Regions from separate parts of the Listeria rocourtiae subsp. hofi genome, predicted to be linked through region 3. Evidence: riboswitches for the same ligand, from Rfam matches in the RefSeq annotation. Region 3 holds a riboswitch; each other region holds the start of a gene.
What was found. Region 3 has a riboswitch for S-adenosylmethionine ahead of metE (5-methyltetrahydropteroyltriglutamate--homocysteine S-methyltransferase). Riboswitches for the same ligand answer to the same signal wherever they lie in the genome.
Positions count from the first base shown of each region.

Region 1: another riboswitch for S-adenosylmethionine. It lies ahead of R8925_RS07645 (methionine ABC transporter ATP-binding protein); the one in region 3 lies ahead of metE (5-methyltetrahydropteroyltriglutamate--homocysteine S-methyltransferase).
Region 2: another riboswitch for S-adenosylmethionine. It lies ahead of metX (homoserine O-acetyltransferase MetX); the one in region 3 lies ahead of metE (5-methyltetrahydropteroyltriglutamate--homocysteine S-methyltransferase).

Region 1 covers NZ_CAUYTL010000013.1:36,472-44,224, reverse strand. The annotation lists gene R8925_RS07665 (cation diffusion facilitator family transporter) at 1-527, shown strand, start outside; gene R8925_RS07660 (response regulator transcription factor) at 584-1,282, shown strand; gene R8925_RS07655 (sensor histidine kinase) at 1,266-2,414, shown strand; gene R8925_RS07650 (D-alanyl-D-alanine carboxypeptidase family protein) at 2,554-3,390, shown strand; SAM riboswitch class I at 3,478-3,596, shown strand; gene R8925_RS07645 (methionine ABC transporter ATP-binding protein) at 3,693-4,715, shown strand; gene R8925_RS07640 (methionine ABC transporter permease) at 4,712-5,386, shown strand; gene R8925_RS07635 (MetQ/NlpA family ABC transporter substrate-binding protein) at 5,404-6,234, shown strand; gene R8925_RS07630 (response regulator) at 6,350-6,991, shown strand; gene R8925_RS07625 (sensor histidine kinase) at 6,988-7,753, shown strand, end outside.
Region 2 covers NZ_CAUYTL010000040.1:947-8,699, reverse strand. The annotation lists gene R8925_RS13825 (polysaccharide deacetylase family protein) at 1-737, opposite strand, end outside; gene R8925_RS13820 (formate/nitrite transporter family protein) at 1,078-1,878, shown strand; gene R8925_RS13815 (leucine-rich repeat protein) at 2,148-3,737, opposite strand; gene R8925_RS13810 (GyrI-like domain-containing protein) at 3,927-4,415, shown strand; gene metX (homoserine O-acetyltransferase MetX) at 4,761-5,870, opposite strand; SAM riboswitch class I at 5,979-6,076, opposite strand; gene R8925_RS13800 (HdeD family acid-resistance protein) at 6,388-6,915, shown strand; gene R8925_RS13795 (LPXTG cell wall anchor domain-containing protein) at 7,079-7,753, opposite strand, start outside.
Region 3 covers NZ_CAUYTL010000018.1:51,056-58,808, reverse strand. The annotation lists tRNA gene R8925_RS09155 (tRNA-Asn) at 1-67, shown strand, start outside; tRNA gene R8925_RS09150 (tRNA-Ser) at 85-175, shown strand; tRNA gene R8925_RS09145 (tRNA-Glu) at 209-280, shown strand; gene R8925_RS09140 (MFS transporter) at 354-1,523, shown strand; SAM riboswitch class I at 1,606-1,711, shown strand; gene metE (5-methyltetrahydropteroyltriglutamate--homocysteine S-methyltransferase) at 1,812-4,094, shown strand; gene R8925_RS09130 (aminotransferase class I/II-fold pyridoxal phosphate-dependent enzyme) at 4,167-5,294, shown strand; gene metC (cystathionine beta-lyase) at 5,287-6,456, shown strand; gene R8925_RS09120 (bifunctional homocysteine S-methyltransferase/methylenetetrahydrofolate reductase) at 6,456-7,753, shown strand, end outside.

The DNA of each region.
Region 1 (7,753 bases), on a different contig from region 3:
TGTTTGGAGCTGCTGTGAATATTGTTGTTTCGCGGATTATTAAAAGGGCAGCGGATAGAGAGAATTCGGTAGCGATGAAGTCGAATGCGTTACATTTGTATACGGATGTGTTCACATCGCTTGGGATTGCATTTAGTTTGTTGCTCGTTCATTTGACGGGATGGCTATGGCTTGATCCATTGATTGCGATTTTGACGGCGTTTTATATCATGTATGAGGCTTGGAAATTGTTGAAGGAGTCGTTCCCGCCGTTGATGGATAAGCGTTTGTCACCGAGCGAGGAAGCAGAGATTAAGCGGATTATTATGACGCATCAGGCCGATTTTATTGAGTTTCATGATTTCCGCTCGCGCCGTGCTGGTGCGCAGGAATATATTGATTTTCATTTAGTAGTCGCGAATAACCAAACGATTGAGCAGGCGCATTCGTTGTGTGATGTGATTGAAAAGGAAATTTACGATTTTTATGCGAAGGCGCAAGTGTTGATTCATTTGGAGCCGGAAGAGGAAAAAGTTTTGACGAAATGATAGGCGCCTTATGTTACAATACTTGTAAGCGAGATAAAAAGTGAGGTGGCGATAGAATGACATCAATTTTAATTGCGGATGATGATAAAGAAATTGTGGATTTAGTGAAATTATATCTTCAAAATGAGGGTTATACGATTTTTGATGCGTATGACGGCGCCCAAGTATGGGATGTAGTACAAAAAGAGCAGCTGGATTTGGTTGTTTTAGATATTATGATGCCGAAAATGGATGGCCTAGAAGTTTGCCGTTTGATGCGTCAAGAGGGGATTACGACACCAATTTTGATGTTGAGTGCGAAGGCGGAGGATAACGATAAAATTATGGGTCTCTTGACTGGGGCGGATGATTATATGGTAAAACCGTTTAATCCGTTAGAGCTGTCGGTTCGCGTGAAGGCCATTTTGCGACGGGTGCAGTTGATGAGGCAAGGACATTTGGGAAGTACACCGCTTAATCAGCTGATTTTAGGGCCAATTGTGATTGATCGGGAATTGCACACGGTGATGGTACATGAGAAGGACTTACATTTGACGACCTCGGAATTTGATATTTTATTTTTGCTTGCGAATGAGCCTGGTCGTGTTTTTAGTTCAGAGTTGATTTTTGAGCGAATTTGGCAAGAGAAGGCGCTTGGTGCGAGCAAGACGGTTATGGTGCATATCAGTAATCTACGCGATAAATTGAGAGACGCGATGGATGGAGAGAATGTGATTAAAACTATCTGGGGAGTAGGTTATAAAATTGAAGTTTAAGCAGTTCATTTGGCGTATCTGGCAGCAAATGTCCTTACTGCAAATTATTGTTTTAGCATTTTTGTCTTGGTGGGCGAGTGTTATTACATTGCGGACGATTGGCTTATGGCTGGTTTCTGTGACGAGTGATTCGATAGTGTTGACTGGAACTACAACGCGGTTTATTGATTTATTTGGCTATGGTCGTTATGATAGATTGCTTAATTCACCATGGCTCATCACGGTTAAATATCTTGGTATTTTAGCTGTTGCGTTCATCTTTTTCAATTTTTTCTATTGGCTTTTTAAGCAGAATTTACTCAGAAAACAGTTGCGACAAATTAATATAGCCATTCTTCAAGATCAGCCTATGGAGCAGGATAGTTTGATTCCAGAGATTATACAGTTGGAGGAAAGCATCGAGAAAATGAGAGAACATCAGGCAAAACTGATTGAGCAAGAGCAAGAGGCGCAACAAGCTAAAAATGACTTAATCACAAATGTGTCGCATGATTTACGTACGCCGTTAACATCGATCTTGGGTTATTTAAGTTACATTCACGAGGATAGATACCGGGATGAGGTGGAGTTACGTCATTATACGGAACTTGTATACGGCAAGGCGCAAAGGTTGCATAAATTGATTGATGACTTGTTTGATTATACACGACTTGAAAGCACAGAATTTCATATTAAGGAAGACATGTTGGATATGGTGGAACTACTGCGCCAATTGGTTTCTGAGTATGAACGCTCTGCTGCGGAGAAAGAAGTGCGCATCGTTGAGATGTATGCTGTGGATAATCTGAAAGTCAAGGGTGATGGGATGCAGATTATGCGCTTGTTCGAGAATTTGTTTTCCAATGCGCTTCGATATGGTGCTTCTGGGAAGAAAATCGATATTAGTGCGAAAAAAGAAGCTGGAATGGCAATTATCGAGGTTTCGAATTATGGGACAGAGATACCGGCCAGTGACTTGCCACAATTGTTCGAGCGTTTTTATAAAGTAGACAAGAATCGGACAACGGTAGGAACTGGACTTGGTCTAGCGATTGCGAAGTCGATTGTTGAGCGCCATGGTGGATATGTTTTTGCAACGAGTAGAAAAGGAAAAACAACTTTTACGGTGAAATTGCCGATTAGTGAGCGTTAGTTTTGAGATTCAGCATATAAAATAATTTGTTTTCTTACAAAACTGTTATTTTAGGCGCTGAATCTTTACTTTTTCTTTCTAATTTCTTACCTTCCATTTTATTATTTTCAGGTAAGATGTATTAGGAGGAGGGGAAAAGATGAAAAAACAGACGCTTGTTCTAGTGTTAGCTTGCTTGACGATAGTTGCTATTTTAGTTTTTATATTTTTTATGAAGGATACACGTGCTAAGCCATTATTTGAGGCAACGAGTGCGCTTGTTGTTGATGCGAAAGAGGATAAAACGCTTTTGTCACAAAACGAGAATAAAGCTGTCCCAATTGCTAGTTTGACCAAATTAATGACGACTTATTTGATTTTAGAGGCGGTACATACAAAAAAACTCGCTTGGGATGAGATGCTATCCTTACGTTATTTGGATGATCCCCAGGCGGTGAGTCTTTACGCTAAAACGGGAGTAAAATACTACACGGCACAGGATTTATTTGCAGCGATGTTAATTATGTCGGCAAATGATGCTGCAGAAGCGCTCGCAAGTCAGGTTGATGAGAAGAACTTTGTAGACAAAATGAATGCAAAAGCGCACGAGTTCGGAATGTCAGATAAGACGCATTTTAGTAGTGCAAGTGGGCTAAATGAGGCTGGAGATATATCCGTATCAACGGCGGCTGATTTAATGATTTTGACGAAGCGATTACTAAAAGATTACCCAGAGGTGCTGGAAACGACATCGCGCTCGGAATATGTGATGCAAAAAGGGGATTCTATCCAGACGACAAATAAAGTGCTGGCAGATGGCCTTGTGCAAGGTATGGACGGCTTAAAGACAGGATATACAGATCAAGCCGGCTATTGCCTTATTGCAACGGCAGTTCAGAATGGTAAACGAATTATTTCGATTTCATTGGGTAGTAAAAATGAAAAAGAACGAATGAGCGATGCCCAAACATTGATCGATTTTGGTTTTTCAAAATAAATTCGCAATTGAATCTTGACAAATCCGACTAAAAACATGTAATATTAATAAACACAAGGCGCGCGAAATATGGACGCCTGAAAAATAATCTTATCAAGAGTGGTGGAGGGACATGCCCGAAGAAACCCAGCAACCTAAGTGGATGTTCGATGCATTCATTGCAAGGTGCTAATTCATACAGAGCGTTATGTTCTGAGAGATGAGAGAAAAGCGTAAATTATGTATGTAATTACACCTTTCTTCGCTCCAAGTAGCAAGAGAGGTTTTTTGTTTTTAGAAAAAGATTGAGGGTGGAGTTTACTTTGATAAGGCTTAAAAATGTTGCAAAGGATTACAAGGTTCGGAAAAATAATGTCAGAGCTGTAAACGATGTAAGTCTAGATATCGAGAAGGGTGAAATTTTCGGAGTTGTCGGATATTCGGGCGCTGGTAAAAGTACACTGATTCGAATGTTTAATGGTTTAGAGTTGCCAACAGAAGGCACAGTGGAAGTGGACGATTTATTTATTTCCAAAATTAGAGGGAGTAAACTGCGCAGGGCACGTCAGCAAATTGGAATGATTTTTCAACATTTTAATTTACTCTGGTCACGCACGGTATACGATAATATCGCTTTTCCTTTGGAGATTGCAGGAGTGCGTGGTGAGCAAAGACGTTTTCGAGTGAATGAGTTGATTCGGCTTGTCGGCTTGGAAGGAAAAGAAAATGCGTATCCGTCAGAATTAAGTGGTGGACAGAAGCAGCGTGTTGGGATTGCACGCGCGCTTGCAAATAACCCGAAAGTCTTGCTTTGTGACGAGGCAACATCAGCACTTGACCCTCAAACAACTGACGAAGTACTGGAACTATTGCTAGATATTAATCGTCGTCTGAATTTAACGATTATCGTGATTACACATGAAATGCACGTCATCCGCAAAATTTGCAATCGTGTAGCGGTCATGGAAGCTGGGCGCGTGGTTGAGCTTGGCGATGTGATTGAAGTTTTCCAACATCCGAAAGAGTCTGTGACGAAGCGTTTTGTACGTCAAGTAACGGAGTCAGATGAAACGGAAGAATTGATTCATCTGTTGCTGGAAAACTATTCAGAAGGTAAGCTTGTGAAGTTGCTTTTTGTTGGCGGGACAGCGACACAACCAATTATTTCGCAAGTGGCGCAAGATAATAAAGTGTTACTCAATATTTTACATGGGAACTTGACGCAAACACAAAATGGTGCGTATGGGACTTTATATATTCAAATTCAAGGTGAAGCGTCGCAAGTAGATGCCACAATCACTCGGTTACGCGAGCTTGAGATAGAAACGGAAGTGATTGAAGGATGAACGATTCTACAGGATATTTCGCAAATGTCGATTGGGACATGATGAAAACGGCCACAGAAGAGACGCTTTATATGACGCTAGTTTCTCTGGTAGCGGTCTTTATTTTAGGATTGGCTTTGGGGCTTGTTTTATTCTTGACGAACCGAAAAAAGGATGCGGGATCAAGGACGGCGTATTGGATAACAGCCATTTTGGTCAACGTGTTCCGCTCGATTCCATTTATTATTTTAATTGTGTTATTACTTCCGATGACAAAAACGCTTGTCGGTACGATTATTGGACCAAAGGCGGCACTACCAGCCTTGATTATTTCGGCGGCTCCATTTTATGCGCGCATGGTTGAAATTGCGTTTCGCGAGGTGGATAAGGGCGTTATCGAGGCAGCAAAAGCAATGGGTGCCAATTTATTCACAATCATTGGTAAGGTTTTGATTCCTGAAGCTTTGCCGGCGATTATTTCAGGTATTACGGTGACGGCGATTTCACTGGTTGGTTTCACGGCTATGGCAGGTGTTATCGGTGCAGGAGGGCTTGGGAATGCGGCTTATTTAGAAGGCTTCCAACGAGCGCAGCCGGCAGTCACATTAGTTGCGACTATTATTATTTTAATTATAGTATTTGTTTTCCAATTCATTGGGGACATCTTGACCAAATGGGTCGATAAACGATAGAAAAGGGGAGTTAATAGATGAAAAAAGTTTTATTAGGATTATTTACACTGACATTGGTATTAGTTTTAGCGGCTTGTGGCGGAGGTTCGAAAGATGACGCGAGTAGCGATAAAGGAACAACACTCGTTATCGGTGCTTCTAACTCACCACATGCTGTTATTTTAGAAAAAGCGAAACCTATCTTAGCAAAAAAAGGTATTAATCTAGATATTAAAAAATACACGGATTACGTTATGCCTAATGTGGCATTAGATGAAGGCGACTTGGATGCGAACTATTTCCAAACGATTCCTTACATGGAGCTTGAAATGAAGGAAAAAGGTTATAAATTCGTAAACATGGGTGGCATTCATATTGAGCCAATGGGCCTTTATTCTAAGAAAATTGATTCACTAGAAGATTTGCCGAAAAATGCCCAAGTGATTATGTCTAACAGTAAATCGGATTGGCCACGTGTGCTAGGAATTTTGGCTGATAATGGCGTGATTAAATTGAAAGATGGTGTGAAGCGCCAAGACGTGACGTTTGATGATATCGTAGAAAATCCGAAAAACATTAAGTTCAAGTATGATGTGGATGCTGGCTACTTGATGACAGCATATAACAACGAAGAAGGCGATATTGTTGCGATTAACTCGAATTTTGTTGTAGATCAAGGTATGAATCCGAAAGAAGACGCAATTGCGATTGAGAAAACAGATTCTCCTTACGTGAATATCGTTGCAGCAAAAGAGAAGAATAAGGACAACAAAGATATTAAAGAATTAGTGAAAGTATTACAATCAAAAGAAATTCAAGATTTCATTACAAAAGAGTGGAAAGGTGCAGTCGTGCCGGTTTCTAACTAAAAGCTCCAAAAAATCGTTCTGCCTAATGAAATAGGTGGGGCGATTTTTTTGATGAATGGAGAAATAGTTAGAAATATGCTATGTTGGATTTATGAAATGGATGGTGGCGGCGAATATGATTAAAATTTTAGTAGTAGATGATAATTCTTTTATTACCGGTGGGTTAGAAATTATTTTGGGGACAATGGACGGGATTGAGGTTTTAGGTGCTGCGGAAAATGGTGCGGAGGCAGTGGCTTTTTGTCAGATGCATGAGGTGGATGTGGTACTGATGGATGTGCGGATGCCGGTAATGGACGGGGTTGAGGCAACGAAGCAGATTACGGAAACGACGCAGACGAAAGTAATTATTTTGACGACATTTGATGATGATGCTTTTATTTTGAAAGCTATTGAAAACGGGGCGAAGGGTTACTTACTTAAAAACAATGATCCGCAGATGATTCGTCATGCGATTACGAGCGTGATGCAAAATCAGAGTATTTTACAGGACGAAATTTGGGATAAAGTGAAATCATCACTCGTTAGTGAGGCAAAACCGGATTTGAGTAACTTACATTTGACGGCGCGTGAACTGGACGTGATGAAGGCTATTGCGAGTGGGCTGTCAAACAAGGAAATTGCTAAAAATTTATTTATTTCGGAAGGTACTGTCGCCAATAATATTTCGGCTTTGCTCGGTAAATTAGGATTGGATCACCGGACGCAACTGGCGATTCTTTATTTGACGGGGCGTGTTGGAGGCGGCGAGGCATGACGAAGTGGAAGGTAATGCTCGATGTGGCTGTCTGCGTGTTGCTGATTGCCTATTTGTTTGAGGTGAATGCGAAAGGAGCTCTTATAGCACTTTATTTACTGCATTTTTTATTGTATTTGTCAGTGACATTGTTATCTTTTATTTTAGTGCGTTATAGAGTAGAAATTCGTATTTTATTAATTGTTCTTGTAGGCATTTCAGGGTTGTGGTATTTGCCGTTACTGATATTGTTATTACCATTTTGTACGTTTGCGCTTTGGTTACAGGGGCGAAAAATAAATATAGGCTGGATCTGGGGGCCTTTGCTTTTGACCTGCATTATGTTTTTTTTCAGCGGATTACCATTGATGTATGTAGGAATTAGTGTGTTTGTAGGGGTGTTTTATTGGCATTTGAACCGGATGGCTTATTTATTAGAAGAATTAACACTTGAAAATGAAGATATGCGAGTGAAGTTGGATGGCTTTGTTGCAAGGCTTGAGGCTGCAGAAACGAATGGGCTTAGGCAGGCATATTTGGCAAAATTAGAGGAGCGGAATACGTTATCACATGAAATTCACGATCAATTGGGACATTCGTTGACGGGTGGTTTGATGCAGTTAGAGGCTGCTAAAGCGCTACTTCCAATTGACCTTGAAAAGGCTACAGAATTGCTGAATAATGCGATTGCGATTAATCAATCGGGTATTGAAGAAATTCGAAAAACGTTGAAAATGACAAAGCCGGCGCAGGAAAGTTTGGGTGTTAATAGATTGAAGGCGC
Region 2 (7,753 bases), on a different contig from region 3:
TCAAAATAAGGCATTGGCTCAAAACCTTTTTCGCGAATAGCTTTTATTAAACCTGGGATTGCCTTTAAAGTATCCTCTGTTTCATGCACTAAAATAACAGGTGATATTTTATGAAATTTATCGAGTCGTTCCTTAACAGAGGCTACTATTTTTTGTGGTTGACCTTTATGTCGCCAATCTTCACTATCGATATTCCAATCAAGTAAGCGATACTTTTCTTCCTTTACTTTTTTTATTTGTGTCGAGTTTAAATATGTACTTCCGTAAGGTGCTCGAATTAACTTAATCTGCTTACCTAAAAGGCCATTAATTAGTGTAGATTCTTGTTTCATTTCTGGGATAAATTGCCCTTTTTTGTATAGTTTTTTCGAATCGTGTGTCATACTGTGCATACCTATACTATGACCTGCCTCTGCGGCTTCTTTGACTTCTTTTTTGCGGTCACCAGTAATATTATTACCAACGAGAAAAAAAGTAGCTTTTACGTTTTCTTTTTTTAGTGCAGCTACAATTTCTGACAAATGCTTTGTTGGCCCATCATCAATGGTCAAATATGCGATTTTTTGCTTACTTTTTGTTGGTACTTGCTTTGGTGCTTGATGCGGTAGTGTTTCTTGTTTACGCGATTTTTTTTCTACTTTTGCAACATCGGGGCTTTTTAGAAATAAAGAAATTCCAACAACTAAGCAGGGGATGAGTAACAGAATTGATGATATAATGATAATCTTTTTTTTCATTTGCTTACCTCCATCTTAATTTGGATTTATTGAAGTGATAGCGTGGTTTTATGTTAACAATAATATCTAAAGAAATTTATAAAGGTTCTATAATATTTGCATAAGATAAAGAAACTAGAATAATCAAACGGGTCGCAGCAATCCATTTTTATGTTTAGGTAGTTGCTACAGTGGGAATTATAGACTAGATTCATTAAAAAATATGTCGATTTCAGTAACTTTTCAGAAAAACTATGAAATCATTTCATTATCATCAAAATGGTTATTTTCAAAGCGTCTATTTCGTGCTACAATGGTAAGGTTGTGGAGTTATGAAAACTGATTAATGGAGATGAAGAATTTGGATTCAGAAAATAGTACATTGATGCAGAAAGTCGACTATAGTACGCGTAAAAAAATCGATCTCGTGCAAAATAGTGTCATTCGGTATATTTTCCGCGCTATATTGGCCTGTTTATTTTTAACGCTCGGAACGGCCGTTGCGGTGATGATTGGTGATAAGGTCGATCACTTTGCACACGGACTTGGAAAAATTGTTTATGCATTTATGTTCAGCTGGTCACTAGTCATGATTATTTATATGAATGCCGAGCTCGGTACAAGTAATATGATGTACATGACAACAGGTGTTTATCAAAAAATTATTAAACCTGGCAAAGCTTTAGGTATTTTATTTCTTTGTATATTTTGCAATTTAATTGGTGGTATCCTTGCCGGCTACTTGATGTCACTTACATCAGCATTCCACGCGTTACCAGCCGATCATTTCTTATTTACAGCCGTTACCGGTAAACTCGAAAAAGAACCTTTACAGATTTTTATTGAAGCAATTTTCGCAAATATTGTCGTTAATACAGCGGTTATTTGTACGATGCGGATGAAAGATGATGCAGGAAAAATTTTCGCAATGGTATTCATCATTTTCATCTTTGCTTTCCTAGGTTTCGAGCACGTTATCGCCAACTTCTCGTCATTCTCGCTAGCATTCTTTGCCTCAGGTGGTCACTTAGACGCCATGACTTGGAGCAGCGTATCAACGAACCTATCCTTAGCCTTACTTGGAAATTACGTTGGTGGTGGCTTAGTAATGGGTCTGGGTTATGCATGGCTCAATAAAACGAAATCAATTTATAAAGATTAAAAACAGCTCAGGACAAAACGATAAGCAAGATAAAAATCGTCTTACTCATTATTGGAGTAGGACGATTTTTATCTTGCTTTACAGAAATCAAGTAAAAGCGTCTATATCCAAGGAAATTAGTGAAAAGTGTACAGGGTGATTAAAAACGGGAAGGTAACCCTATCTTTGGCTATGATTAGAAGTAAAGCGAAACTTCCCTGTATAGTAGGACTATCCAATCATCACCTACCTTTATTCTAAGTATTTTGAAAGGATACCTCCCCATTATTCTATGGTGCGAGAACGAGTTCCCACTGGATCTCCGTACTAAAATGACCAACAAAAGCTTGTTGGCTTATGATGTTTAATAAGATTCCTTGATTTTGCTCCCACTGAATTTCAGTAGTATTGTTCTTAGAGCTACTTTTATAGACTGGAAGGGATTCATTAGTTAGCGATGTTTTGTTGCCTGTTTCATTAATGTAAACTAAAGCACTGTCAAGCGTTCTTTCTGAATTCAGGTCAGTTAAAGGAGCTTTGATTTTCGCATGAACTTCCCAATTGCTTTTATTAAAACGCTCGTCTCGTATGAAAATACCTGTAGAAGAGTTTTTTCGCTTCACCAAAGTATCACGATCGGAAATTGCAAAGTCTTCAAATGAAAAGAAGGGATTCACTACCTCAAAGCCAATCGTGCCAGCGCTTAGGATGTTGACGATATGCTCTTCAGAACTGGGCCAATTAGCTGGTGTAGGTTGATTATTGATAAAGAAGCGAGATGTGATTGTTCCAGAATGTGTCGATAGTGCCTCTGAGGTCACTAATAATGATGGTGTTGTTGCAAGCAATAGGTTATTTTTAAACCACTGGAATGTGACATTTGTTGTTGGTGCTGTTTTAAAAGCGAAGGCAGAGATGGTTAACGGTTCCCCTTCGTTTACGGATTGTTCAGTGGAGGCTTTTGGAAAGGCAACAACAGTATTAGCATGTAAGCTTGTTTCATCAATACTGTCAAAGTTTATTTTATCAGAAATATGAATCAAAAGGTTGGAGATATTAGTGTTCCCAGTAGCAAATACATCCGGTTGCTCAATATTGGTTACATTTTTAATTGCTACATATTCTAACCGCTCAGAACCAATTGCACTCAGAAAATTTCTAGGAGCTATTGAAATGCTGTTTAAGTTTAGCACACGTAAGTTTTTAAGGTCTTTTATTGGGGTCCAAGGCGAAACAGCTGTTATGTTGGGCAAATCAAGTGTATCAATATTTGTGTTTTCCAATGAAGAACTTACCAATTGTCCAGACAAATTTGCTGCTTCAAAGATAGTCAATAATGCACAACCGGAAAATACCCAATTACTCATGTTCTGAAGGGTAGAACTTTTGAATGAGATGAGTGATTGGCATTCTCTAAAAGCACCTGTATTCAATGTCGTGACACTATTAAGTTCGACTTCTTCAAGGCCACTATAGGCAAAAGAATACATACCGATTGATCTGATTGTATTGTTCGTGTCAGTCAATTTTTTTAAATTAGAAGCATGATAAGCTAAGAAGGCAGGGACATCAGTTGTTCCATCTAATTCGAGTTCTTCAAGATCAGATAGGGTAAACACACCTTGATTACCATCTGTTGTCATATTGCCAATTATTTTCAGCCGTTTTATTTTATTCCCTTGCAAATCCATATTTTTCAAGTGATTTAACACTTGGTCTCCAGTTGCGGCGGATCCTGTAATTTCCAATACAATGTAATCAGTACTCGGAATGCTTGACGTGAAATTTGGCGTTGATGCTTCCGCGTTGCTTGGCGTGCTTAGTATAGGCAACACCATGAAAAGGAATAGTGCAATAAAGAGAAGCCTGTACTTTTTCATAATAATAGAAAGTCCTCCTTGTATTTTGGTATATTTTAATGATAGCTTTAGTGAGGAACAAAGTCTCTCACTTCTTTTTCTATTTTTGTGCATTTTTTGTGGTACAAGTATTGGAAAGAATTTTTGTTTGAAAAAAGGGTATATTTGAGGTACGTAAATAGAAGTCAAATTTTGAAAAGGGATGGAGATATGGATTATAAAATTGTTAAGCGCGAAGAGTTTCAGGTTGTTGGTATCAAAAAAGTCTTTTCATTTAAAGAAGGACAAAACTTAATTGATATACCTAAATTTTGGGAAGAATCTTGGTCGGAGGGGATAATGGGACGATTGAAGGAGCTTGGAAATGGAGAGATTACGAAATATATGGGGATTTGTAGCATATCTGAGGAGCAAGCGCTAAAACAGGAAATGGATTATTGGATTGCAGTGGAGAGCACCGAAGAATTACCTAGTAGTATAGGGAAATTGGAAGTTCCAGGGCTACAGTGGGCTGTGTTTCAATCGATAGGTTCATTACCAGATGCAATTCAGCAAACATGGCAAAAAATCTATACGGAGTGGTTGCCAAATAGTAAATACGAACAAGGACCAGGACCTCAGATGGAAGTTTACGGGTTCGGAGATAATAGAGCAGATGACTATGAATGTGAGATTTGGATATCGGTTATACGAAAATAAATTTGGTATAAAAGAGTCTGGAAAAGAGCTCGCATTGTTGTGGCTGTTCGAATAAGTGATACGCTACAGCCACAATATGCCTATTTGCATCGCGAGTAGGCATTCTTTCAGGATGCTTAGATAGACAGGAATGGAGAACGATCTAGTGGCTCTGTTGCGAGCGTTTTCAGTCATCATGTATAGTCCTAATCTAAGCGTGAATTAAGAGAACGGTTAGCTCTTTAGGAAATCCCCTGAATATAAACGCTTTCGCTCGATTTTTTGTCAAGCAAGATTCACATCCTACTCGAAAAAAGATTGATGATATCTCGCTTATTTTATATGATAATGAGTTTTATCCCAGTTTTATTTTTTCAATTCTATCATCGAATGTTGCGTCAAAAAAGTACTAATTAGCGGGTGAAATTTCTCTACTTCGACCAAAAAAGCATCATGTCCATAATCTGAATCCACTTCATAATACGTCACTGGTACATCCCATTCCTTCATCAGTTCATAATCTCGGCGCAAATCATGAATTCGAAACAACTGATCGCTCGTCACACCTACTAGCAAATACGGAATCTGAATACCTGCAAACAGTGGTTTTTCATCCACGCCGTTCACCGTCACATCAAACAAATCAATCGCTTTTGTCAAATACAAATAACTATTCGCATCGAAACGCTCTACAAAAGAATCCCCTTGATATTGCAAATAAGACTCCACTTGGAAATGCTCTTTCGAAAAAGCGCCAGGGGAAGAATCAGCTACTGTAAATCGCTCAAATCGTTTCGAAAACAATTCACTTGTGCGATACGTCATCATTCCGACCATCCGTGCCGTTGCTAGCCCCCCCTCAGGTTGCCCAACATAATCCCCACCATTAAAATCAGGGTCATTCAAAATCGCCATCCGCATAATCAAGTTATATCCAATCGCCTCTGGACTTGCTGCCAAGGGAGAGGCTAAATTTATCACACTGCCCGTTATTGTTGGATAATCAATCGCCCATTGCGTTGCCTGCATCCCACCCATCGAGCCACCGATTACCGAAACGACATGCACAACTCCGAGCGCATCCAATAATTCCTTTTGCACCTTAATAATATCCTTAATCGTAAAACCTGGAAAATGCAATCGATATTCCGCGCCAGTTTTCGGATTTACAGAAGATGGCCCTGTTGTTCCACTACAGCCCCCAAACACATTCGTACAAACAATAAAATAGTCAACCGGATCAATCGTTTTTCCAGCACCAATAAAATCATCCCACCAACCGGCAACATCATCGCCAAAATGTTTTGCCGCGTGAGCCGTCCCAGTCAAAGCATGCTCTAGCAAAATGCAATTATCCTTCGCTAAAGAAAGTTCTCCATATGTCTCAAAGCCAACCACAATTGGTCCAATCGTCTCCCCATTTTCAAGCGTCAACGGTATTTCCTTAAAAAGCTCCATTTGTCTAAGCGTTCCCATGCAATCACCTGTTCTCTCTTTAAAATAGTCCAAACAAAAACCTCTCTATCAAGAGCTAAGTAAGCGTCAAGATGGAGAGGTTGAATAAACAACGATTCTACAATCAACAGCTTATCTTCGCAAAAATTGCTGGAATTAGCACCGTGATCAAACGTCCGGTTGCTAAGGTTTCACAGGGCCAGTCCCTCCACCTTTCTTGATAAGAAGCGTATTAAATTGGTTCTATCATACACTGATTTGGGCCCTGTTGTCAAGATAATAGACAGATTTTTCTAACATAAGAGAGCTTCAATCAAATTATGAATTTTTTAAGCGCCATCTTCCTAAGTAACGCTCCAAAAGTTACTAAAAAATATCAAAATTACGCTTGCATTTTAATTTTATCATCCAAATGTGACTAAAAACATAATTCATAAAATATTATTCAATACAATTAGTGTTTTAATCAATAGAAGTAGGGTAATATAAGCAACAGAGCCTAAAAGTTCTAATCATAAAAAAGGAAGTGTTACATATCATGAAAACATTTACACGTATACTGGTATTGCTTGCTGGTATCGCAATGATTTGTTTAGGAATCTGGTTTGTTGCTCACCCAGGAATTTCTCTACTATCATTCACATTATTTATCGGAATATTGATGTTAATTCTTGGAATGTTCCAAATTATCCAATATTTCTCTAACCGTAGCGGACAAAAAGTATCAGGCTGGATATTAGCAGAAGGCATTTTATCCGTATTACTAGGAATCCTGCTATTAGCCGACCAGTTAGAAGGAACGGTCACACTCGTTCTCGTTTTCGGTATGTGGGTTCTATTCGCCGGAATTATGCGTACAATCGGAGCATTTGCTGCTAAAAATGAAGGCGCACAAGGGTGGGGCTGGTTGTTAACACTAGGTATTTTAGGAATTATTCTAGGATTCATCTCCCTATTCAATCCAATCGTTGGAGCAATCGGTATTGTTATTCTTGTTGGAACATTTTTTATCGTCCAAGGAATCAACTGCATTGCAACATTCTTCTTCGTTGGTAAACTGAAATAAGATAGATGTAACTATTAAAAGGCAAAAAAATCCCAATGACTGGATTTTTTGCCTTCTTTATTTGGACTAAGGTTATCAGAAAGATGAAACTTTGAAACAATAAGTGAAGAGTTGGATAAAAAGAAAAGGCAGGGAAGTAAATTCCCCACCAATTTTTATTCAATTATCCACGTTTTCTAAGAAGTGCTACAGCTAGCCCAGAAACTAGGAAACCTGCAAATACCAAACCAGTAGAACTATTGTCTCCTGTTTTCGGTAGTTCTTTTAATGTTGTTGCTTTCACTGGTGCAGGTGCTGCAATAGGTTTAACTGGGGCTTTTTTGACAGTTTGAACAATTGCTGGCTTTTCAGCGTTATCGACTGGATTAACTTTGAGTGAATCGCCTTGGAATGTAAATTCAGAAACGTCACTGAACTCACCAGTATCCATATCCATACTAATTAGGAAAACAGTTTGTCCTTTAACAAGAGCCGCATCTAATTTAGCATGGAAATTGCCATTCTCATCAGCGTCAGCCATACCGAGAAGTTCTTCGCCATTTTCAGAAATAATAAATACAGTTGTAAGCGGTTCTGCAGTTCCGTAAATGTCAGTTGATGTTGTTTTTGTTTTATTAACTACTGGTGCGTCAAAGAAGTAGAAATCTTCTCCCATAACAGTATAAGTCAGCGTCACGCTAGAAGTATTACCACTAGCGTCTTCTGCGATAACCTCCACTGTGAATGTACCTTCTTTAGATGTATCCAATGTTTCTCTACCGTTAGCAAAATAGGTTTTCACGAAGCCAGAGTTATCGGTTGCATCAACTAGTTCTTCAACATACCAATCTTCGTCAAG
Region 3 (7,753 bases):
GTAGCTCAGTTGGTAGAGCAATCGGCTGTTAACCGATCGGTCGCAAGTTCGAGTCTTGCCTGTGGAGCTTGTAAGTTTTATATTGGGGAAGTACTCAAGTGGCTGAAGAGGTGCCCCTGCTAAGGGTATAGGTCGTTAACGCGGCGCGAGGGTTCAAATCCCTCCTTCTCCGCCAGTATAAAAGATGCGAAATTAGGTTTAATAATGAGGCCCGTTGGTCAAGCGGTTAAGACACCGCCCTTTCACGGCGGTAACACGGGTTCGAATCCCGTACGGGTCATCGCTGATTATAAAGAACAATGTCATTTATGGCATTGTTCTTTTTATTGCTAAAAATGCATTGGAGGATAGGTATGAAGAGTAATAGATTCAAGTTTTGGATTTTAACAGTGGTTGTTGCTATATCTGGATTATCTCAGGGGTTATTGTTGCCGTTGATTTCAATTATATTTGAAGGAAAAGGTGTTTCTTCGGGATTGAATGGATTTCATGCCACTGGTATATACATTGGGGTGTTATTAGTATCACCGTTTATTGAGGCGCCTTTACATCGCTTTGGATACAAGCCGATTATTGTTGTTGGAGGTGGACTTGTAGCTGTTGCTTTATTGATATTCCCACTCTGGTTTAATTTATATTTCTGGTTTATTTTACGTTTGCTGATTGGTGTGGGAGATCATATGTTGCACTTTTCTTCTCAGACTTGGATTGGGGCAATGAGTCATCCTTCGAAGCGTGGCAGGAATATGGCGATTTATGGGCTGTTTTTTTCACTGGGGTTTGCAATCGGGCCGCAGTTAGTGAATTTGATGGCAATTAATGCGAATTTACCATTTCTTATATCGGGCATTCTGGTTCTGATTGCTTGGGGACTTGTATGGTTTCTTAGGAATGAGTTTGTTGCAGAGAGTGCGGTTATACGTGAAATTTCTTTTTTTGGTAGTTTGAAGAGGTTTTCGGGTGTGTTTAAATTGGCTTGGATTGCAATGCTTCCGCCTTTTGTTTACGGGATATTGGAGACTGCGCTTAATGCTACTTTTCCTATTGTTGGGCTTCGTGATGGGATTCCACAGGCCATGGTCGTGACGATTATTTCTGCTTTTTCAGTAGGGACGATTTTATTTCAGGTTCCAATTGGGATTTTGAGTGATAGGATTGGTAGGGCTAAGGTTTTACCGATTTTTGTAGGAGTGGGGGCTGCATTATTTTTTGTGACGGCTTTTGTTTCTAATAGTATTTTATTGATTGCGATGTTTTTTGTTATGGGGATTTTTCTTGGGTCGATGTATTCACTTGGATTGTCTTATATGACGGATCTGACGCCGCTTGAGCTGTTACCTGCTGGAAATATTTTAGTAGGGATGAGCTTTAGTTTGGGAAGTATTATTGGCCCTTCTGCGACAGGAATCATGATTGGTTTATTCGGGAACGATGTGTTTTATTTTGTGATTACTGGGCTATTGGTTGTGGCTTTTCTGGCCTTGTTTTTTGGGAATGCTCGAAAAAGTTCGACAATAGTGTGATTTTTTAGTTGACAGGAATTTCATGGGATGGTAATATAAATTCAATACATCAGAACTGGATGTAATTAATTTCATATGATAACTCTTATTGTGAGTGGTAGAGGGACTGGCCCTGTGAAACCCGGCAACCTTTCAGTTTTTGAAAAGGTGCTAAATCCTGCGAAACATCATGTTTCGAAAGATAAGAGAGTGAATACGGATTTGTATTTTTAGATATTCGTAGCCTCTCTGGTCTTTGCTGGAGGGGCTTTTTATATGAAAAAAATAATGAAGGATTGGTGATGCGAAATGGCGAAAGTTCAAAGTTCAAATTTGGGGTATCCGCGTTTAGGTGAGAAACGTGAGTGGAAGAAGGCGCTTGAAAATTATTGGAATGCTAAGATTTCTGAAGAGCAATTACTTTCTGAAACTAAAGAATTGCGTTTACAATCTTTGAAAAAACAACAGGATAAGGGGATTGATTTGATTCCAGTAGGAGATTTTTCTTTCTATGATCACATTTTAGATACGAGTATCACGTTTGGAATTGTGCCAAAACGGTTTGGCTATGAGGCTGGGAAAGTGGATCTTGATACATATTTCGAGGTTGCGCGTGGGAATGATGGTGCCGTGGCTTCGGAAATGACGAAGTGGTTTAATACGAATTATCACTATATTGTGCCTGAGCTTGTGGATGCGAAGCCGCAGTTGACGGAGAATCGGGCATTGTTTTACTATGAGGAAGCGAAAAAAGAACTTGGTATCGATGGAAAACCAGTTATTGTTGGACCGATTACTTATTTGAAATTGGCAAAAGGGAATGCTGATTTTAAAGGGTTATTGAATCAGTTAGTTCCGCTTTATGGTCAAATTTTGAAGGAGTTGCAGGATGCTGGTGCGAAATGGGTGCAGATTGATGAGCCTTACTTGGCCACTAGTTTTGACAAGGAAGAGCTGGCTTTGTTTGAGGAAGTTTATGCTTCGTTTAAGGATGTTGCGCCTGAATTGAAGATTGAATTGCAAACCTATTTTGAAAGTCTTGATTATTTTGAAGAGGTTGTTAAACTGCCTGTGGATGCGATTGGTGTAGATTTTGTTCATGATCACGGGGAGTCGATTGAAGCGCTTGAGAAATTTGGTTTTCCTGAGGATAAAACATTGGCAGCTGGGGTGATTGATGGACGTAATGTATGGCGCGCAGATTTGGATGCGAAGTTAGCATTATTGGAGCGAATTGCAAAAGTTGTATCGAAAGATCGCTTGATTGTACAGCCTTCTAGTTCATTGCTACACGTACCTGTAACAAAAGCGAGTGAGTCTGATTTAGATGACGTGCTACTTGGAGGCTTGTCATTTGCGGATGAGAAGTTGGTAGAGTTAGTAGCGCTTACGGGGGCACTGAACGGGGATGCGGTTGCGACGGAATTTGCAGAGGCGAAAGAAGCATTATCAGCAATTAATGGATCGCATCACCGAAATAATGCGGAGGTTCAGGAAGCGATTCGCAATTTAGAGAATGTAGATGTTAAACGTGAATTACCTTTTGCTCAGCGGATTAAGTTGCAGCATGAGTGGTTACAGTTGCCCTTATTGCCGACAACGACGATTGGTAGTTTCCCGCAGTCGCCTGAGGTCAGGAAGAAACGCTCGGATTGGTTAAAAAATGTGATTACGGATGCGGAGTATGAGAAATTCATTGAGGTGGAGACGGAGCGCTGGATTCGGATTCAAGAGGATTTGGATTTGGATGTGCTCGTACACGGTGAGTTTGAAAGAACGGATATGGTGGAGTATTTTGGTCAGAAGCTAGATGGATTCCAAGCGACAAAATTTGGTTGGGTGCAGTCATATGGTTCGCGTGCGGTGCGTCCGCCATTGGTTTATGGAGATGTTGCGTTTACGGAGGCAATCACGGTGAAGGAAAGTGTTTATGCACAATCATTGACGGATCGTCCTGTGAAGGGAATGTTGACGGCGCCTGTTACGATTATCAACTGGTCGTTTGTGCGTGATGATGTGCCAGATTATGTGGTGGCGAATCAGGTTGGTTTGGCGCTACGTAAAGAGGTGGAGGCACTTGAGGAAGCTGGTATTCGTGTAATTCAAGTGGATGAACCGGCGCTTCGTGAAGGTTTACCACTGAAACGTTCGAGATGGCAGAAGTACTTGGATGATGCGGTATATTCATTCAAGTTAACGACAACTTCGGTTAAGAATGATACACAAATTCATACGCATATGTGTTATGCGGAGTTTGAAGATATAATCGATACGATTAGCGCACTTGATGCAGATGTAATTTCAATTGAGACTTCACGTAGTCACGGTGAAATTATTGAGACTTTTGAGAGAGTTGGATATGATAAGGAAATTGGTCTTGGTGTATATGATATTCATAGCCCGCGTGTTCCGACTACGGGTGAGATTCAGGAAAATATTCATCGAGCTCTAAAAGTGATTGATGCGCGTCAGTTCTGGGTGAATCCGGATTGCGGTCTAAAAACGCGTAAGGAGAAAGAAACGATTGCAGCATTGCAGGACATGGTGCGTGCGACGAAAGAGATTCGTGAAACGTACAAAGTTATAAAATAATAGGAAATGAGGCGCTAGGAACGGCATGATGTTGCTACTCTTAGCGCTTTTAAATTGATGGAGGGGATTGGATTGACAAAACTAAAAAAAGAAACAATTGTAGCACAAATTGGAAATCGAAAAAGCGGGGCGACCGGTGCTGTGAACATGCCTATTTATTTGTCAACTGCATATCGTCATGAAGATCTTGGTGTTTCAACGGGGTATGACTATACGAGAACAGGGAATCCGACGCGAGAGGTTTTGGAGGAAGCGCTAGCGACGTTAGAAAATGGGACAGCTGGTTTTGCGACAAGCTCGGGAATGAGTGCGATTCAGCTGATTTTTACATTGTTTTCGAGTGGCGATCATATTATTTCTTCGCGGGATCTATATGGTGGTACATATCGTTATTTTGAATTGATTGCGAAAAAGTATGGCGTAGATTTTTCTTATTGGGAAACGACGGATATTGATGATTTAGAAAGTTTGATAACGCCTGGAACGAAGGCTGTATTTATCGAAACGCCGACGAATCCTTTGATGGTGGAGACTGATCTTACCGCTGTTGTGGCTTTTGCGAAGAAACATGATCTATTGGTAATTGTAGATAATACATTTTTAACGCCAATTTTGCAGCAACCGCTTGATTTGGACGCAGATATTGTTTTTCATAGTGCAACGAAATATCTCGGCGGGCATAATGATGTGTTGGCAGGTGCAGTGATTGTGAAAAGTGAGGATTTAGCGTTGCAATTGCGTGATTTTCATAATTCTATTGGCGCGGTGCTTTCGCCGTTTGATAGTTGGTTGTTGATGCGCGGACTAAAAACGCTTGTTTTGAGGGTGGAGCAGCATCAGAAAAATGCGCGGAAAGTGGCGGAATTTTTAGATGGTCATGAAGCTGTAACGAAAGTACTCTATCCTGGAAAAGGTGGCATGGTGAGTTTCTTGATTAAGGATGCTACACTTGTTTCACCATTGTTGCGGAGTTTGAAATTATTTACATTTGCGGAGAGTTTAGGTGGTGTGGAGAGTTTGATTACGTATCCAGTGACGCAAACGCATGCAGATGTGCCGCGCAAGCTTCGGGAATCTTATGGTTTAACGGATGAATTGTTACGTATTTCTGTTGGCATTGAGAGCAGTGATGACTTAATTGCTGATTTGGATCAAGCTTTGGCGTTGGTTTTGAAGGAAGAGGTGGGTATAAATGAGTGATGACTTTTCATTTGATACGAAAGTGGTGCATGCAAGTCTTGGAATTGATGAGGCAACTGGTGCACTGAACACGCCGCTTCACTTGTCATCAACGTTTCATCAGCCGGATTTTGATAATTACCACGTGTTTGATTATGCGAGATCTGGGAACCCGACGCGTCAGGCTGTGGAGGAAGCAATTGCTAAACTGGAGAACGGAACGCATGGTTTTGCATTTGCAACTGGCATGGCTGCAATTTCAGCGGCGCTGTTAACTTTGTCGCAGGGGGATCATTTTATTATTTCTGGTGATGTTTATGGCGGGACATTTCGGTTAACGGAGCAGGTTTTACCGCGGTTTGGTATTGCTCATACGTTTGTGGATATGGGTGATTTGGATGCTATTGCTGCGGCTTTTCAGGAAAATACGAAGTTGGTTTATGTGGAGACGCCTTCGAATCCATTAATGCGAGTGACGGATATTGCAGCGGTGGCAAGGCTCGCGAAGCAACATAACTGCTATACATTTGTGGATAATACATTTTTAACGCCAGCTTTGCAACGACCACTTGATTTGGGCGCGGATTTGGTGGTACACAGTGCAACGAAATTTATTGGTGGACATAGTGATATTTTGGCGGGGCTTGTGGTTACTAATAATGAGGAGTTAGCTAAACAGGTCTATTTTATACAAAATTCAACAGGTGGCGTGCTTGGTGTGCAGGATTGTTGGTTGTTGTTACGCGGGCTAAAAACGCTTGCTGTTCGAATGAGCGTGGGTACAGCATCGACGCAGAAACTGGCAGAATTTTTGCAAATGGAAGAACGGGTGGAGGAAGTTTTTTATCCTGGGCTTGTGAGTCATCCGGATTATGCAATTCAACAGCAACAGGCAGATTCTGCGGGGGCAGTCTTGTCGTTTGACCTCGGTAGTGAAGAGGCGGCGCGACAATTTGTGAATCATGTGAAATTGCCAGTATTTTCGGTGAGTCTTGGTGCGGTGGAGAGCATTTTATCGTATCCGGCTCGGATGTCACATGCGGCAATTCCGGAGGCTGAACGGTTAAAACTTGGTATTACGCCAGGATTATTACGTTTTTCGGCGGGGCTTGAGGATGTGGATGACATTATCGCAGACTTCCAGCAGGCGCTTGCTTATACAGTGGAAAGGAGTGCTCGTTGATGAATTTACGCCGCGATTTAAGTGAAAAAGTGTTAATTGCTGATGGTGCAATGGGTACGTTGCTTTATTCTTACGGAGTTGACCGTTCCTTTGAAGAGTTGAATTTATCACATCCAGATGATATCGTTGCAATCCATCGGGCTTATATCGAGGCTGGAGCGGATATTATCCAAACGAACACGTATAGCGCCAATTATATTAAGTTGTCGCGGTATGGGTTGGAAGATGATATAAAAAAAATAAATCAGGCGGCGGTGCGGCATGCGAAAGAGGCGGCGCGCGGTACTGGTGTGTATATTTTTGGTACAATTGGCGGTATAAATGGGGCTAATGATGCGCGAATTGCGGCTCCAAGCCTGGAAGAGATTAAGCGGAGTTTTCGCGAGCAGCTTTATTGTTTGTTGCTAGAAGGTGTTGATGCCATTTTACTTGAGACTTATTATGACTTAGATGAGTTGAAAGCAGTGTTAAAAATTACGCGTGAAACAACAGACTTACCAATTGTAGCTAATGTTTCGATGCATGAACCAGGACTTTTGCAAAATGGGCAAACATTGGCATCGGCGTTGCGGGAGCTGGCGGAGTTGGGAGCGGACGTTGTTGGTGCAAATTGCCGACTTGGTCCATATCATATGTCTAAAGCGCTTGAGACGGTGCCACTTCTTGAGAATGCTTATTTAGCTGCTTATCCGAATGCGAGTTTACCGCAGATGGATGAAGGGAAAGTGGTTTACCAAACGGAAACAGATTATTTTGAGCAGTATGGGGAGATTTTCAGACAAGAAGGAGTGCGTTTGATAGGTGGGTGTTGTGGCACAACGCCGGATCATATTCGTGCGCTACGTCGTGGTTTGAAGTCTCTAGAACCGGTGACGTCCAAAGTAGTACATCCAATTTTGGAATTGGCGGAGTTGGACGTGGCAGAGGATACGGGTGTGCGTCTGACGGATAAGGTGAAGGAACAATATACAGTGTTAGTGGAGCTTGATCCGCCACGGACTTTTGATACGGCGAAGTTTTTCGAAGGGGCGCAGGAGCTTGATGAAGCAGGTGTGGACGCAATTACGATTTCTGATAATTCGCTTGCGACACCAAGGATTAGTAACATGGCATTGGCGGCAATTTTGAAGCATGAGTACGATATTAGACCTCTCATTCATTTGACGACGCGAGATCATAATTTGATTGGGATGCACTCGCATATCATGGGTTTTCATAAGTTGGGAATTCAGGATGTGCTCGCGGTGACGGGGGATCCGAGTAAAGTTGGTGATTTTCCAGGCGCATCATCGGTTTT